2 regions of the Corynebacterium freiburgense genome follow, and region 2 is predicted to be linked to the other one. Evidence: riboswitches for the same ligand, from Rfam matches in the RefSeq annotation. Region 2 holds a riboswitch; the other holds the start of a gene.

Region 1 (9,102 bases), 1.1 Mb from region 2:
TGGTGAACATCAAGGTGATTGGTTGGTTCATCGAGAAGAATCAAATCGGTACCTTGGGCAAAGCCTCGCGCAAGGAGCGCACGGCGGCGCTGCCCACCAGAAAGCTGATCACAGGAACGATCGGCTAATTCATCAAGGCCGACGAGTTGTAGTGCATTGTGGATGATTTTCTGTTCGGCTTTTCCACCAAGCTGCCAGGATTTCAGGTGTGGAAGGCGACCTAAAGCAACCATTTCGGCAATAGTGAGGTCCCCTGGCGGGGATTCTTCTTGCCCAACAAGCGTCATGTTCTGGGCACGTTGACGTGGGCGCATTGCATGGACGTCCACGCCGTCGAGAAGTACTTTTCCTGCATGGAGCTTAGCAATACCTGCAATACCGCGGAGCAGTGTTGATTTTCCGGCACCATTAATTCCAACAAGTGCTGTCATTGTCCCCTGTTCAACACGGAAATTGATGTTTTGAACAATGGTGGTTCGACCGATGCCGCAAGCTACTTTTTCTATGGAGAACATTAGTTTTGCCCTCCAAAATGATAGCGGCCGCGGCCCATAAGTATCAGGAATAGTGGCGCTCCTAATACACCGGTCACAACACCAAGCGGAATTTCTTGCGGTGGAGCGGAAATACGTGCGATTACATCAACCCACAGCAAAAACAATGCACCCGTTGCCATAGCGATAGGCAAAAGTCGGCGATGCAGCGAACCCACCATCATGCGAGCAAGATGCGGGATAACCAAACCAACAAACCCAATGCCTCCGGCAACGGCAACCATTGCGCCCACAAGTAACGCTTGGATAAAAAACAGCACTTGACGCAGAACGCCTACTCGAACGCCAAGCGCAGCCGCAGTATCAGGTCCAGCCGCAAGGGCGTCAAGTTGATTTGAAATAAGCATCAAACCAACAGCAGCAATGACCACAATAATAAGCGGGAGCAAAAGTTTGTTCCATTGCGCACCCGCCACTGAACCGAGCATCCAAAACATTACGCCTTGCGCAGCCCGAGCATCCGGACCTTTAAAAACCAAGAAGCTCGCAAGCGCAGAAAACGCTGATGAAAGTACGACACCAGAAAGAATCAACCGTAATGGCGTAAGTCCACCCTGAGCCATAGTGATCCCGTATACCGTCGCGGTTGCCACCAGCGCACCAATTAATGCGCCTCCCGAAAGCGCGTACAAACCAAAACTGGAAAGCACGCCGAATGTCAGAACTGCGGTAGCACCAACGCTGGCACCTGCAGATACGCCGAGCAGATATGGATCAGCAAGAGGATTTCGCACAAGCGTTTGCATTGCTACGCCGGCGAGTGCCAGCCCTGCTCCTACGATAAGTGCCAGCAGCCCTCTGGGGGCACGTAATTCCCAAACAATTGAGTCAATTGCTTGATCTGGCCCATTGCCTCCCTGAAGATGAGCCTGCACTACCTCCCACACCTGAGCGCGAGAATAATCAACCGAACCGAAGGTTAATGAGATCACAAAACTCACAGCTATAATTGCAATGAGCAGCACAAATAATGCTGGTGTTGCCAACCTTCGGCCCACACCCGATAACGACACGTCGGCCAAAAACTCCTTCTACAATGCCCTGCTATCTCGGACGCGGAAATAGCAAAACTCAGCGATGAGCCGGCAGGTTTTCGGACTCGTTGGATCATCCCAACCCCCAAGCACCTTCCCAGCCGTATCCGACCAGTGGCATGTGCGCATATTTGCACACCTTGGGGGTAGTACCCAATCACCGCTGCGCGCCAGTTTCGGACTTTCACCGAAATTCCCTTGACCGGCTCACTGACAGTTTGAATTGTAACCCAGCAAAAGTTCAAAAACCCAAAATTTAGCAATTCAAGGTAGCTTTATAAGCATGAATACAGCCTTCAAAAATGCTTCCGAAGTTCAAACATCCGCTGTCGTTGCAACTGGCCTCATCGGCGGCTGGTTAACCGCCCGTGAAACTGGAGTTCGCCCAATCGGTGGCGTGATCCTTGGTGCCGCTGGCATTTGGGCAGCCCGTAGTTGGTATGCAAAAGGGGGACTTCCACTCGCACTCGGCCTCACCACCGCATACGTATCTGCGTTCGGCCTTTCACACCCCCTAGCGAAGAAAATTGGCGCATGGCCGGCAGTACTTACTGTCACTGCCGGTGTTGCTGGCGCTGCATACGCGCTTTCAGATACATACTGATCATTCATACTGATCGGTTTTGAACTGCTCCCCCGTTTATTGAGTTCTTTGACGGGCTTTTCAATGTGGGGAGTTTTTGTGGGCTTTGCGACTGGTTCTCTATGTGGGTTTTCTCTAGGTGGGTTTTCTATGTGAGGCCCGTGGGGTTATTGGGGTTGGGATTTGGTTGTGTACGTTCGGTGACCTGGGATTTGCTTGGCTCTGGATGAAAGCTGGTTGGTCTTTTCGGGTGCTGGTCGGTCCTTTCGGGTGCTGGTTGGTCCTTCTTGGGTGCTGGTTGGGCGTGTTGTCACAGATTCCATTTTTTCGGCTGTTTTTATGGAATTTGTGACACGATAGGTAGGGAACCTGTCACAGATTCCATTTTTTTCGCTGTTTTTATGGAATCTGCGACAAACCCCAGTTCAACGATTGTGCGCAATGTTGGTTGCTGTCACAAATTCCATTTTTTCAGGCGATTTTATGGAATCTGCGACAGTCAGCATGAAAACATCACTAGTTTGATAGGGCGCGCCTATTAAACACCCGGGAAAGCGGCTCGAAGGCTCGGGAAACCCTGGATTTCCAGCCAACCCGCCCCGAAAACCAGGCAGATTTCACATCATCCACAACCCACCAGAACATTTTCCCAGCTCGCACCACAAGACCAGGAGTCCACAACACAAATCTGCCGGCCTGAACCTTTCCCAGGCCAGTCTAGGCCTTCCCATGCTTGTTCCAGACTTTCCTAAAGTCTTCCCCAAGACCTTCCACGCCTGCCCCAATGCTCCCAGCCCACAGTCCCAGCCCACAGTTCCAGCCCACAGTTCCAGCCCACAGTTCCAGCCCACAGCTTAAACCGCAGCGCTCTAAAACCAACACCACTCCCAAGCAGCCTAGAGCAGGAAACCCGCCTAATTTTTCGGGGGCGAGTTCAGTTTCCACCCCCAAATTTGGGTTAGAATTTCCGCTACGAACGCTTCCGGAAAATACCTGTTCAGAAAGCTTTTTGCCACTGCATTTTCAAGCACTCATTATGATCACTACGACATAAACATTCTTGTAGGCCGCATTGTTGGTCTGATAGGAATGATTTCGGTCAGTGAAAAATACTTGCACAAGAAAGGACAGGGTAAATGTTGCGTAATCCCAATTCGCTGCGACAACGCAGTGATGAACGTATTCACCTGTCCTGCGTGCTTGTTTTGAATTAGCACAGACTTTACGAGCTCAAAGCCGCAGGACGCCTCACAGTCAGTTTTCTGGCGGGGGCGGTTTTTTGTGAGAAACCTGCGCCTCCCCCGCCTCCGTTTTGTTTTGAAAGGACAGGGGAAACCCATGGCTCGAAACCGACGCGCTAATCCCGCGTCCCGCATTGCGGAAATTGCCAAGCATAATCCGAAGGTTCATGTTTTCGCCTCTGAGGTGGAAGATTCTACTGTTGAACAGGCACGAGCCACCGCGAAACTCCCATTTGTGTATCCTCACGTTGCACTCATGCCCGATGCTCATACTGGTTTAGGTTCCTCGGTGGGCACAGTATTTGGCACTGAAGGTGCAGTGATTCCAGCTGCGGTTGGTGTGGATATCGGTTGCGGAATGATCGGTGTGCGAACACAATTTACGGCTGCTGATTTGGAAAACAAGGATCTGATCAAACTCCGCAATGCAATTGAACGTTCGATTCCGCTTTCGCCAGGTAATTACAATCACTGGCAATTGGAGCCTTCTGCGGATGAACGCTGCCGTGAGCTCGATGCCCTTGCCAAAGAAAACAATGTTGATTTATCCCACTCACCTAAATGGCGCCAGCAGCTTGGCTCCTTAGGTGGCGGTAATCACTTCATTGAATTATGTCTCGATGAAACCGACGCAGTGTGGATGTTTCTACATTCTGGTTCCCGTGGTGTTGGCAATAAGATTGCCCGCAAGCATATTGAGATTGCGCAGAAACAAATGGTAAAATGGTGGATTCCAATTCCAAATGCCGATCTCGCGTATTTCGTTGAGGGAACGCCAGAATTTGATGCCTATATTCGGGATCTTCATTGGGCACAGCACTTTGCGTTTTTAAATCGTGAAGAGATGATGGACCGTTTTTCTCGCTGCTTGTCCGCATTTATGGGCACACCAGTTGAGGAAATCGAACGCATTAACTGCCACCATAACTACACGGTGAAGGAACAGCACTTTGGCAAAAATGTTTGGTTAACTCGGAAAGGCGCAATCCGTGCAGATAAAGGCACAAAGGCGCTTATTCCAGGATCAATGGGTACGGCATCATATGTTGTTGAGGGGAAAGGATTTGCCCCTGCACTTAATTCAGCACCGCATGGGGCGGGGCGTCGTTACTCTCGCAGTGAGGCTCGGCGCCGCTTTACTGTGGACGATCTTGCCAACCGTATGGAGGGCATTGTGTATCGCCCAGGCGAAGCTTGGGTTGATGAAATTCCTGACGCATACAAGGATATTGACCAGGTCATGGCCGATTCCGAAGAATTGGTGGAGATTAAGCACAAGCTTCGCCAGGTTATGAATGTGAAGGGAACTTAAGTGTCACTGTGGTGCGGGCGTAGATATTGCTTACCGACGTCCGCGCCACCCAAGACCCAAGCTGTGGTTTAAGTATTCCCCATCTAAAGGCTCTCAATTGAAGCATACGTTCTAGATAATTCTGGTTTCGTGGTATCGGTTAGAACCATAAACGTGCCACGATCCCAAATTTCAATATCTAGCTGCTCATTTGAATAAAGAGAGAATACGTGTTCCCAGTTTTCTGGGGCTTCCGGATCAATATCGGCCGCTGGATTATGGATCCAAAAATCCAGGTTTCCGCCAACTCTTGCGATAATGTTTTTTGGGGCTAGCGATTGCTGAAAATCACTATATGCCTCATAGGCTGCATTATCTTTGGCAAAAAGAGTATTCACCGCATCCAGTGAACTTGTTGGCAAATCAAAACCGAAATGCGGAATAATTGGTACACCTTCTTCGAACGTAAGAAGATCTGGTTCGTAGGGCAACGTGGCAGGTTTTACATCTTCACTTGCTGGCACACAAACTACTTGATGCTCAATATTTCTGGCGTGTTCATCGTCCCCAGTAAAAATCAAAATATGGCTTGAGTTTGGTGCTACTAAATCCCATTGCCTAAATACGTGTTTCGACCAGTCTTCCATTGAAATTTGCGCAATAAAAGATAACGATTCACCACGAGAATCTTTTGGCCATGCAAATCCGCGCCAAATATCAGGCACACCGGCGAACTTGCTGGACCGAGGCGGCGTCTGGATATCTTCATCCATAACAGGCGTGTACCAAATGCAAGGTTTTATAAACCCACTCAGATCATTGATATAGGGCAGTAAAACGCCATTATTCAATTGCTTAAGTGCGCTAATGAGAGCTTGTTTTGTTGCAAACATGGAGAATAAATACCTTTGCTAGCTTGTTTCAACCCCAAGATAGGTATGTCGGAACTCAGCGTCATTGTTATGAGCTAAAAGTTGCAAATAGCCAGCATCCCAGAAGCACAAATGAAACTCGTCGTAGCTATTTACCAAAAGCAAGTTTTTCCATTGGCTAATATCCGATCCGGCACCATCATGTTGTGCATACTTAACGGCATCTTCGGCAGGATACTGCCCAATACCCGCATGCCATCCGCCAATACGTATAAATTCGTTAATTGCCCCAAAAGCCTCATCGAATTCTTCGTAGGTATCTAGGATCTCGTCATATTCATCTAGGTCTTCGTATTTTTCAAAGATTTGATCATAGATTTCGCTACTCCAATGAGGGATGTCCCAGCCAATTTCAGCTATTAGCGGTACCCCATTGTTTAGCGGAGAGTTCTTTCCAAACTCTTCAATGAATGAGGGAATGGCTGCTTCTAGTGGAGGTTGCGTTCGCTCCAGTGATGCACCTTCTGGAATGAGAATAAGTCGATGAGGCATGTTAAGCGCTGAAGAATCTGAGCCTACAAAGAGCAATAACAAACCTGTTGTGGGGAGTAACCGTAAAGGATCACTTTCTGGGAGACTGTCTATTTGCAATCCTTGTATATCAGCAAGATTTATTTGCAGGAAAAAAGAAAGTGGAGTGCCTGAGGAATTTAGTGGCCAAATGAACCCTTTGGGAATATCTGGATTTCCCCCAATCCGGCTGGCACCTAATGGAATTGTCGGATCTGAAGAGTCTACATAGGCTGGCCGAAAGACTGCACATGGTCGGGCTATTTGAGCAATCTCATCAATCAACCGATGCAGTACATCGAATTCCGGGTCTTGCAGAGCTTTTTTAAGTTCTTCAATGCTTTCAAACACGGTTCGTAGTCTACGAGGCTATAAAGCCCTAGCCCCACACCACCCCCAAAAGTAGAATATTTGCTACCGGTGGGGCGTTCCTAACGCTTATTCGAATGTTGCAGTGTCGATAACAAATCGGAATTGCACATCACCGGCTACTACCCGATCATATGCTGCATCAACTTCATGCACACCAATTTTCTCAATAACAGCACCGATGCCATGTTTAGCGCAAAAATCAAGCATTTCCTGGGTTTCTCTGATACCGCCAATATTTGAGCCTGTGAGTACTTTTCCACCCATAATCAGACTGCCAAAGGAAAGCTTTTGGCGCTCTGGCGGTAACCCCACAACTGCCATTACGCCATGTGGCTTTAAAAGCCGCAAATAACGATCAACATCAATATTGGCACTCACCGTATTAATAATCAGATCAAATTCACCGCGGTGTTCATTAAAAAATCCCTCTGCTGTTGTTGCTAGTGTCCGCTTTGCACCAAGTTTGGCTGCGGATTCAGCTTTTGCCAATGAGCGTGACAACACCGTCACCTCTGCACCCAAAGCTGCTGCGATCTGAACGCCCATATGACCTAGACCACCAAGGCCCAGTACAGCGACCTTTGATTCCGGCGTTACCTTCCATCGTGCAATCGGAGAATACGTTGTAATTCCAGCACATAACAATGGCGCAGCCTTATCAAAATCCAACTCATCCGGAATGCGGCATACAAAACGCTCGTTGACCACGATCTTTTGACTATAGCCCCCTTGCGTAATTGTGCCATCGACATCTTCTGAGTTATATGTGCCTACCGGCCCACGTAAACAGTTTTGTTCTTCCCCTAGGCGACACTGTTCGCAGGTACCACAGGAGTTTACTAAACACCCGACTCCAACTCGATCGCCAACCTTCCAAGCTGTAACCGAACTACCCACTTGGGAAACTACACCAGCGATTTCATGGCCTACCGTAAGTGGAAAATGTGCTTCACCCCATTCATTTCGAATGGTGTGAATATCACTATGGCAAATTCCGGCAGCCTTGATATCAATCACAACGTCATCGGGGCGGGGTTCCCGCCGTGGTATTTCCACTACTTCAAATGGAGAATCTGGACCTTGCTTTTGGAGTGCTTTTACAGTGATGCTCATACTTCGCACTGTATATACTCACAGCTAAGGCTGCATACTGGTATTGATTTTCAAATTGTTTTTCGAGCTTCTGCAGCACACAATACGATATAGATTTGTGCGTTTGCTCTTTTGGTCAGACGTTTTGGACCAGCATCATCGATGGCAATACTTCTTTGCATAATGGAAAGGAATTTTATGTTTCGAAATATCACCGCAGTGTTCGGTGGCGTAATCGGGGGTTCATTGTATGCAGCCGGTACAGCCACTGCTACTCCTATAACCGCAGAACCAGTCGGCGTAGCAGTGCCATCAAGTACTGACCTTATAAACACCGGAATCTTTGGTTCCACCCAAGTAGTCACTCCCGGTGGTTTGAATTTTGGTTTGCAGGTTATTACCGACCTTATTCCACTGGCAATCTATAGTGTTTTTGCCCAAGCTTTAGCATTCGTACCAATTGACCAAATCGCTCACTTATCATAATTTTTACGCATTAAAAATGGGGACTAGAAAAGTATTGTCTAGTCCCCATGTGTATTTTTGGGCTTAATTATTGCCCAGCCTCAAAGGCCGCACCCACCTTGTAGAGGCGGTCGTCGGCAAATGCAGGCGCCATGATTTGGAGTCCAACTGGGAGACCCGTATCAGGGGCAAGACCTGCTGGTAATGACATGCCGCACAGGCCTGCAAGATTGAGTGGCAAGGTGCAAAGGTCAAAATTGTACATTGCCAATGGGTCGGAGATTTTCTCGCCGAGCTTAAAGGCGGTTGTCGGTGTGGTTGGGGAAATAAGCACATCACAACGCTCATAGGCTGCGGCAAAATCTTGTGCGATGAGCGTACGAACCCGCTGTGCCTGCAGGTAGTAGGCGTCATAGTAACCAACAGATAGTGCGTATGTGCCAAGAATAATGCGGCGTTTTACTTCGGGGCCGAAACCAGCAGCACGGGTAAGGGCCATTACTTCATCGGCAGATTTCGAACCGTCATCACCCACGCGCAGCCCGTAGCGCATACCATCAAATCGAGCCAAATTGGAGGAAACTTCGCAAGGCAAGATTAGATAGTATGCTGCAAGCGCATCATCAAAATGTGGGCAGTCTACCTCTACAACTTCAGCGCCTTGCGATTCTAATTGGGCAACCGCCTTATGGAATTGCTCCAAGACACCAGGCTGGTAGCCATCACGATCAAATTGCTTGACCACACCAACGCGGACACCCCGTAAATCGCCGTTGGCACCTTCCTGAGCCGCAGCCACCACAGGCGCTACTGGACGATCAACGCTCGTGGCGTCGAAACGATCATGACCAGCAATAACCTCATGTAGCAATGCGGTATCAAGCACGGTGCGCGCCGTCGGCCCACCTTGGTCCAAGGAAGAGGCGCACGCAACCAAACCATAACGGGAAACCGTGCCATATGTTGGCTTTACGCCGACCGTATTGGTTAGCGCTGCTGGCTGGCGAATCGAACCACCAGTATCCGTA
Region 2 (9,102 bases):
TTGGAATCAGACTTAAACTTAAGCACTAGTTCACCATTTTGAGATACGGTGGCTATATTTTCATTTGGTTTAGTGGTAAATGCGGGTATATTTTCGTTTAGTCGATAAAATGTGTAAAGATCCTTTAAATTATTGTGGAACTTAATTTCACCTTCCGAATTTACAACTATATATTCGTTTTTCGCCAATTGGAGATACGGTTCTATATGGTACGAAAGAGCGGTTTCGTTATTGCCCGCGAGATTGCTATTCGAGGGGAGTATTTGATCGATAAGAGGCTCCGAAGTCGTTAAGCTGCTTTGGTTATGGAAATATTCTAAGCGGAAATCTGAATTTCCTGAATAGATAAACCATCCGTCCGCAAGTAGAGAGCTCAGAGATCCAGGATTAAACAAAATCGTAGCCTCCCCAGTTTGTGCATTATATAGATTTGTCGAATTCGTTTTTCCGCCCTGTGTTATTCCCGTACAGCCGAAAATGGCGTTTTCGTAGATAACGCCACAAGAAGTCGCTTTAAAAGGTCCGGCTTGCCAAATCCTCTGGTTGTTTTGCACTGCAACTGCAAAATCAGAAACTCCAGAATCTTTTTGTTCAGCGTGGACGTGGACAATTTCAATGTCTCCGAATGAAAATGCATCCTCAACTGAGTGAAATTCTAATTCCGAATCGGTATTGGACACTACGTCTCCAGTATTGGCATCAATGGTTAGTATTGCCTTAGAATCGTCGCCGCTAATGCAGTGCACCATCATATTATCCGTGACTTCACTGCATGAACTCGCAGGTACGGAATAGCGTGTTTTGCCGTCTACTGCGCTAATCCCTTCAAGAAGCGTATTGTCTTTATTTACAATCAGGGTTTCTTGGTGGACGTCAGTGCCCAAGAATGCAGGATTATCTCCTTTAACTTCAAATATCTTATATCCTGTTTTGTAGTCATTATGTAGAAATAATTTGTTGGTATTTGGCTTTGCCCGAAAATCAGGGTTCCGGTCTGTTATGGGTATCCGCGGCACTTCTGGTACTGGAGTGAGTGTGGATGTGGGCGAGGAGGATAAGGGGGTTGTGTCGGAGGTTGAGATACTAATTTCCGGCAATAAGGCGGTGAACATTTTCGTTACCGGTAGTACATAAAATGCGATCGCTAGGCATAAAGCAATAAGGTGTGTTAGTAAGCCCAGTGTCAAACTCACTATTGCAATGCCTCGGAAATCATCTTGAGGTGGGGTTTGATGCTGCTCTTTATTCACTGGGCTGTACTTTCTAGTGGAGCAAACGTTAGTTTTCTACATCGTAGAATACTTCTCGAACATTTGTAACCTCCCCATTGTGAGCATTTATTGTAGTTACCTTGGTTGAAACGCTTTCTTCAGAGACCATGCCGGGATCTTTAAATTCTGTGCAAATAATGGTGGCGTCTTTTGTGGTAAAACCACAATGTAGATTCTTCTCCACGTTGTTTTTCCATACGTACTCACCGTTGTGTGCAGCAGCTAACCATGAGAATCCGTCTTTACCAGTGTCTTCCTCGATTAATATGATGTCTGCTTCTTCAAGGTTGCCAAGGTACATTACCGTTGCTCTGCTTTGGGGCACGGGGTACGTGTGTAGTGTTTGCCCGGAATGGATATCAATCGCTTGAATTTCGGGCTTATCTGGGTTTCCGCAGTACACCATGTTGTTCTGTGTCACATGGCTGCACTCATTGCTTTCTAGCTCAATTTTGTTATTTGCTTCGGCAATAGGGATGCTGGCTCCGTATAAGTTTGTTGCGGCAATACTTGTTATTCCTAGAGCCAAAATAATTGCGATGAGAATACGGTAAATGTGACGTTGAAATCGGGGATGGGGTAGCTGCGTAGTCATTATTTGGAAACCTGTCCTGTGGGTAGGGTAACGGTTTTCGGTCGCGCTGTTATATAAAAGAGCTGGTCGTGCAGTACAGGAGCTATTATAGCCTTTGGTTATATCCTTTCAAGGTTCTATAGCAGTGCCCTATATCATCTGTTCTTTTAGGATTAACGTTGATCAGTGTCCAGGTGGTTAAACAAAAAGATAGCTAAATTACCGCTTCATGAAAATAAATTAATATTAACGCGAAAACGCGCCGCGCCACCCAAAAGTAAGTAAAATGCGATATTCTGGTTTTGGGTCTTGTCGTTGCGCCCCATCGGGTGTTTCGTGCCCCAGATATGTTAGGAGGGGATCGTGATATCAATGTCGGATTCAACTGTCCGCTTTTGGGAAGATCGTGCAACGAAGTGGCTTTCTGTGATTGCACTGGTTGTGACCATCGGTATCAATACATTTGCTAATACATTCCGAATCGGCGGTTTTACCACCGGCGAAATTTCAAGTAGATATCCGAGCCTTTTTACGCCTGCTGGTTTTACTTTTTCTATTTGGGGCGTAATTTATACCTTGCTCGCCGTTTATTCGGTCTATCAGTTTTCGGTGATTCGACAGCGAGCTAAATCATGTGTTGACGAGCAGATTTATAATCGTATTGGAGTGCTGTTTATTGCCTCTTGTCTGCTAAATGTAGGTTGGATTTTTGCATGGCATTATAGAGTTATTGACGCTTCACTTTTGCTAATTGTAGGATTGTTTATTGTCCTTTCAATGATTGTTCGTAAAGTGCACCAGCTGACTTTTTCAGAACGCACAGCATGGGATTATATTTGTATAGTCGTTCCATTTATGGTTTATTTTGGCTGGATTACGGTAGCGATGGTAGCAAACACCAATGCTTGGCTTGTAAGCATTGGCTGGAAGGAATTTTATATCAATCAACCATTTTGGTTTGCTGCTGCGCTACTTATCGGATTTTCTATTGGTGTTTGGAACTCAATATATCTCCGTGATATTGGCTATGCGTTGGTGCTCGTTTGGGCGGCATTTGGCATTTTTATGCGGCATATTGGGGGTACGGAAAATCCTTCGGATTTCCCCATAATCATTAGTGTTATCTCTGTCGCTTTGGCGATTTTGATCGCTAATTTGGTGTATGTCGGTGTGCTTCAGCGGCGCGCGCGTATGTAGACCTCTACTATGGTTGCTGTGATTTCCCCGGTGCATCTTATTTTGGGTGACGAGCCTTTTCTCGCCGAACGTGTCCGTAGCGAACTCATCGCACATATTCGCGCACAGATCGGCGGGGAAGTCCCGGTTTCTATTGTTCGAGCAGGCGATATCGGTGTACCAGAGCTTGCGGAATTGCTCAGCCCTTCGCTTTTTGCGGAGGACCGTATTGTGGTAGCTGCGAAAACCGATGAGGCCGGGAAAGAGCCGTCCCAGTTGCTTCTCGACGCCGCCTCCAATCCGGCCCCAGGAATCTACCTGATTATTGTGCATTCCGGTGGCGGACGAACGAAAGCAATGGTGAAAAAATTCCGGCAGGTTTCAAAAGTCCATGAGGTAACTCCGTTAAAACCTAGTGAGCGACCAGGTTTTGTTACTTCGGAATTTCGGCGGCACAATGTTCGCGTCACAGCGGATGTTGTGCATGCTGTTTTAGAGGGCGTCGGCAGTGATCTGCGTGAGCTTGCCTCCGCAATAAGCCAGTTGGTGGCCGATACGGGTGGCAATGTCACATTAGAAAAGGTGCGCGAATATTATGCCGGGGTGGCAGAAGTCAGCGGATTCGATATAGCTGACCTTGCGTGTACTGGTCAGCTAGCAAAGGCAGTGGCTTCAACTCGGCGGGCGCTACAGCTTGGAATGAGCCCAGTTATGCTTGCCGCCGCACTGTCGAGCAATGTCGGTGCGATTGCGCGTCTGTATTCAACGCGGCAAATAAATGCAAACCAATTGGCGAGTGTGGTCGGGATGCCACCATGGAAAGTGGACAAAACTGCGAAGATCGCTCGGCGGTGGTCTGGTGATGCTGTGTCAAAGGCAGTAATTATTATGGGCGAGCTGGATGCAGCAGTAAAAGGGCAATCGGTTAGCGCCGAATATGCAATCGAAAAAGCGGTCCGGGAAATCGCCGAGCTCGCGGCAAAGTAATGGTTATTCCGGAACCGGGACGACCACAGTTACTTTCTGCGTAGATGCATCTACCTGTTGTTTTACTGCAAACCAACCTCGATTAATAGTGAGTTCGGTATTAATGTCCTTCGGCGAACTATAAAGCTCTTTAAATGCCTCTAAATCTTTAAGGAAGTACGAATCTTCAGATTCCGCCAGTACGAGGTGCCCATTGGTCGCTAGCGAAGCTACTCGTTCACCGCCATATAGGGTAAATACCGGGGTCGAGGAATTTGGTCGTGAGAAGACCCGTGGCGTGGAACCATTTCCAATCTGACGTAAAACTGGGACGTGTGCGGCGTCGAAAAGCAAGAGCGGCTTTTCTACCATAAAACCCAATTCATTTGGAGGTTGGGGCGAAGAATCACCAGTGTGGAGTGGTGTATTCCAAGGAAACACATCACCAACAATTGAACTTGGGTCTGTTGTGTGCGTGTATTCTGCACCATCGGTGCCTAGATAGCGGAGTTTATCATCGGTTTTCTCAACCCAGCCATGGGAGGCGGTAAGTGCTTTTCCTTTCGTTTCGGTGGTATGAAAAGTGGAGCCAGAAAATGCATTAATAAAACTTAGCCGATATGTATCCCCATCCTGCTCGCTGCAAATCACCGTTGTATTTTGTGCAGTCAAACCACAATGAGATTCAGGTGGGATCTTTGCTTCCCAACGAACTGTATGGAAATCGGCAATAGCAACAATAATATCTTGCTGATCTGTGGTTTCTATCTGTACCAGGTCGAGGTTTTCAATCGAACCTAACAGTCGAATATTTGCAATATTCCCTGGGAATGGAATAGTGCCATGTACTTCCCGGAAGTGTGTATCAAATACCGTAATTTCCTCAAGCTCCGGGTTTGCGCAATAGGTCAAACTACTAAATGTAACTTCGGTGCAACCTCGGGCAGGAAAGCTCTCAAGCTGGTCGAATGTATTTGCGTCATAGAAATTGAGTGAATCGTCGATATTCACCATAAACGAAAGTAAATCGTTAGAGGCACCAATAAACTCGACATGGGCACCTGTGAACTCCTTCCTGTGATTTCCACGTTCGAAAGCCGGCGTGAGATATTCAGAGTTATCGTTTGGGGCCAGCCAGAGGTTAGAAACCTGACGGTTTATAGGGCGATCTGGTTGCTGAGGGTCCAATAAAGCAGCCACATTTTTATTCGCATTTGGCTCAGACTGAGCAGCCCGGATAGGCGAGTGAGGGGTAGGCTGTTGCGCCGTCGATTGTTGCTGCGCTGGCACTTCTTTTAGAAACGACAAAAAATTCGGCATTGTGCAACCAGTACAGAATGCGGCAATGCATGTAGATAAGGCGATCATGGAAGTTACAGATCGCCGGTGGAAAGCGGAAAAAGGCATGGTCAATCACCGAATTTCTACAATTCACAGGTGGCTACTAGCATACTCACTTTCGCTATCCAGAACGTCATCGTTAACCTATCGTGGGGGTAGTATTTATGCAGCGCACAAAGGAAATATTCGCACACATGGGCGTAAGTCCATGTGAGGCAGAAAGAGCAAAAACCCGCCAATCAAAACCATTCATATCTATTACCAGTGGTGGCGGGTATGAAATGGTTGTTTGGCGGGTATTGAACTACAGCCTAAACCAGGCTGTAAATTAAGCCATCTTATTGAAGGCGCGAGCCATAGAAGATTTCTTATTGGCCGCATTATTGCGGTGGAATACGCCCTTGGTTACTGACTTATCCAGGGCCCGGGAAGCGATACGAAGCTGGGTCTCTGCAGCTGCCTTGTCGCCAGATTCAACAATCTCGCGGAACTTACGAATCTCAGTACGAACGGCAGAGCGGATAGCCTGGTTGCGTACGCGGCGCTTTTCGTTGGTGCGAATGCGCTTCATTTGGGACTTAATATTAGCCACGAAAATACCTCTTAAATATAATAGGGATGAAACACCACTCTGTAGGCGTTTCCTGGCATTATGCTTTTTGCAAGTTATTCATAGGCGGACCCAAGGTCCTGCCCGCCTAAACACTTGCACCTACAAAGTGAAGAACACAGGGAGTGTAGCAAGCAATACGCCGTGATGCCAAACCCACATGGGAAATTGTTGCGAGCAAAACTGCTTAGAGATCCTTCTGAATGCTGCGCAATAAGGATGCTTTTCCTGATGCTTTAGTGCTGGAACGGTACGTATTTTCCAACAGCACATTTCAAAAGGAGCTGAGGAGGAGGTCCTATAGGGAAAACTGCACTGGTGTTTATGATTCAACAGACGAGAGGATGAACTCGGATGGAGTTTCGTGGCAGCATTTTGACTTAATACCTTGTTTTTATATACAGCTAAACGTGCTAGGTTGGGGGTGTTGCAGTGCTCGGGAATGCTGGTGAGAATCCAGCAGCGGCCCTCGCCACTGTATGTTTTGTTGTTTGTTACTCAGAACCTGGTGTTCTTTTGCCACTGCGTCAAACGTGGGAAGGCGTGTGTAGTAGCAGACGGTAACAAAGCGAAGCCAGGAGACCGGCTGCAACATTGCACAGGTATTGGTCTGCGAGGCGGCTGACCACGTGACAGAAAGAGCATTATTATGCATATTGCGGAAGGCTTTCTTCCTGCTTCTCATGCAATAGCATGGGGAGTTGCTTCAGCACCATTTGTTATTCATGGTGCACTTGCTATGAATAAGCAGATAAAACGTCAACCCGAAACGGGTTTGCTTTTGGGGGCAGCTGGGGCATTTACCTTTGTATTGAGTGCATTGAAAATCCCTTCGGTAACTGGCTCGTCATCGCACCCAACTGGTACAGGACTTGGTGCTGTGCTTTTTAGGCCGCCCGTTATGGCATTGCTTGGAACAATAGTCTTACTTTTTCAAGCGCTATTGCTGGCACATGGGGGTATTACAACGCTCGGGGCAAATGTCTTTTCAATGGCAATAGTGGGCCCTTGGGTTGGGTACGGCTTGTGGCGAGTTTCTCGAAAGGCAGGACTTTCACTCGATATTTCGGTTTTTCTGGCTGCTTTTTTTGCAGATTTGTCCACTTATATCGTGACTGCTTTGCAATTGGCGGCAGCACATCACGCGGCTGGTTTCGGACATGCGGCAACTACATTTATGGCACTTTATGCACCGACTCAAATCCCTTTGGCAATTGTCGAAGGTATTGTGACTGTGCTTGTATTTCGCAGTTTGCGGGTTATCGCAGCAAAGGAATTGCGGATACTTGGCGTATTCAGTGGTGCGGGGCTCAAAGATAATGTAAATGGCGAGCTGAAAGCGAATGCGAAAGAAGGGGTATCTTAGTGATGAAGACAAAAACATGGGGTCTTGTTGGATTAGCCATTATTATTGCTGCCTTTCCGATGTTTTTTCATTTAGGTGATCCGACTGCGGAAGAACAATTTGGTGGTACCGATGCTGCTGCGGAAGGTATTATTGCTGAGCAGAATCCAGGTTACGAACCTTGGTTCCAGCCTTTGGTCGGTGAATTACCAGGAGAAGTCGAATCGGGTTTATTTGCGCTTCAATCTGCGTTAGGAGCTGGTGTTTTGGGGTTCGCATTGGGCAATTTCCGTGGCCGCAGCAAAGCGCAAAATGAGCATAAGGACGGTAGTACAAACACCACTTCCTCCAAGTGAATGCACTCGAGCTTGCCGCTGCGCGCAGCCAGTGGGCATTAGTTAGTGTTGCGGAAAAAGCAATATTATTGCTGGGGATCACGCTGTGCGTGATTGCATTGCCACCAATGCCTGCACTTCCATTATTCGCCTTAATTATACTGGTGTGCGCTTGGCGCGCACGCGTGCCTTGGCGGCTATATGGAACCCTTGTGGCTGCGCCTACTCTTTTCATTGCAATGGGGGTTGGTCCATTGATATTTGCAATTACAAACAACGGAATCGTCTTTATCGACGATGGCCCGACGAAAGCGTTCATCGTTTTGTCTAGGTCTGTGATTGCAATGAGTTCGACTATGATTTTTGCCGTCACCACTCCAATGGCTCAGTTATTAAGTTGGCTCGGTCATATTGGTGTGCCGAGTTCGATTGTGCATGTAATGTCGCTTACCTATCGAATGACATCAACACTTTTCACTACAGCGCGAATAATGTGGGATGCTCAAGCGGCGCGGCTTGGGCATACAAATTTGTCTCGTTGGATTCGTTCGGTTGCGGGACTTATCGCTGCATTATTTATCGTGGCCTTCACACATGCTCAAAGACTTGGTGAAGGGGTATCTTTGCGGGGTGATATTGAGACAATGCACCTCGTGGGAAATTCGCATGATACTCCCGCTCGGTGGTCAAGAGTCGGAGCAATATTCGTTTTTCTAATATCAATTGGGGTTATTTGTCTTTACCTCCCCATGCAGATTATCTAATTTTACTTGCAGAGCTTGATCTATGGATACAAAACAGCCAATTGTGCAGTTATGTGATGTACATTTTGCGCATGATGATAGCCCGCCGATTTTTGAGGGCGTTTCACTTGAAATTTCACCAGGCGACAGAATTGTTCTACTTGGTCCCAACGGCGCCGGTAAATCTACGTTATTTCGTCTTCTTTGTGGCTCATGGGAGCCAACTCAGGGAAACGTGATTATTCGAGGACGTTCGCTGCGGGGAAAAAAGAAAGACAAGAATTTCGCTCGATCAATTGTGCAATTGGTACTTCAAGAACCTGACGATCAAATATTTGCACTTTCTGTACGTGATGATGTTTCGTTTGGACCTTTGAACCAAGGCTTAAGCGCAGTGGATGTTTCGAAGCGTGTGGAAGAAGCCATGCAGGCTGCCGAAATTGCTGATTTAGCAGAACGCGTACCTCAGCAACTCTCATATGGTCAGCGAAAGCGAGTAGCACTTGCAGGTGCGCTTGCTATGAAACCTGAAGTGCTGATGCTCGATGAACCAACTGCTGGACTTGATCCAGCAGGTTGTCGTCAACTTCTCCGTACGTTAAGTCAAATCGATGCAGCGGTTGTACTTTCAACTCATGATGTAAATTTGGCATACGCTTTTGCTGCTAAAGCAATTATTATACATAAGAAACAATTGATTACTGGCCCCATAGAAGAAATTATGTGTAATCAAAAGCTTCT

The links. A riboswitch is a leader RNA that binds a small molecule or an ion and turns the genes downstream of it on or off. The one in region 2 is predicted to bind cobalamin.
Region 1: linked by a shared signal. The riboswitch ahead of CFREI_RS05405 (FecCD family ABC transporter permease) and the one ahead of CFREI_RS10165 (energy-coupling factor ABC transporter permease) in region 2 are both predicted to bind cobalamin.

What each region holds. Positions count from the first base shown of each region.
Region 1 covers NZ_CP047355.1:1,185,448-1,194,549, reverse strand. The annotation lists gene CFREI_RS05410 (ABC transporter ATP-binding protein) at 1-515, opposite strand, end outside; gene CFREI_RS05405 (FecCD family ABC transporter permease) at 515-1,552, opposite strand; cobalamin riboswitch at 1,622-1,810, opposite strand; gene CFREI_RS05400 (hypothetical protein) at 1,872-2,192, shown strand; gene CFREI_RS05395 (RtcB family protein) at 3,510-4,724, shown strand; gene CFREI_RS05390 (DUF1963 domain-containing protein) at 4,808-5,596, opposite strand; gene CFREI_RS05385 (DUF1963 domain-containing protein) at 5,615-6,496, opposite strand; gene CFREI_RS05380 (NAD(P)-dependent alcohol dehydrogenase) at 6,584-7,630, opposite strand; gene CFREI_RS05375 (hypothetical protein) at 7,808-8,095, shown strand; gene gatA (Asp-tRNA(Asn)/Glu-tRNA(Gln) amidotransferase subunit GatA) at 8,163-9,102, opposite strand, start outside.
Region 2 covers NZ_CP047355.1:2,259,158-2,268,259, reverse strand. The annotation lists gene CFREI_RS10195 (hypothetical protein) at 1-1,250, opposite strand, end outside; gene CFREI_RS10190 (hypothetical protein) at 1,279-1,866, opposite strand; gene CFREI_RS10185 (TspO/MBR family protein) at 2,218-3,042, shown strand; gene holA (DNA polymerase III subunit delta) at 3,052-4,008, shown strand; gene CFREI_RS10175 (hypothetical protein) at 4,012-5,394, opposite strand; gene rpsT (30S ribosomal protein S20) at 5,657-5,920, opposite strand; cobalamin riboswitch at 6,352-6,543, shown strand; gene CFREI_RS10165 (energy-coupling factor ABC transporter permease) at 6,588-7,304, shown strand; gene CFREI_RS10160 (energy-coupling factor ABC transporter substrate-binding protein) at 7,307-7,639, shown strand; gene cbiQ (cobalt ECF transporter T component CbiQ) at 7,636-8,382, shown strand; gene CFREI_RS10150 (energy-coupling factor ABC transporter ATP-binding protein) at 8,405-9,102, shown strand, end outside.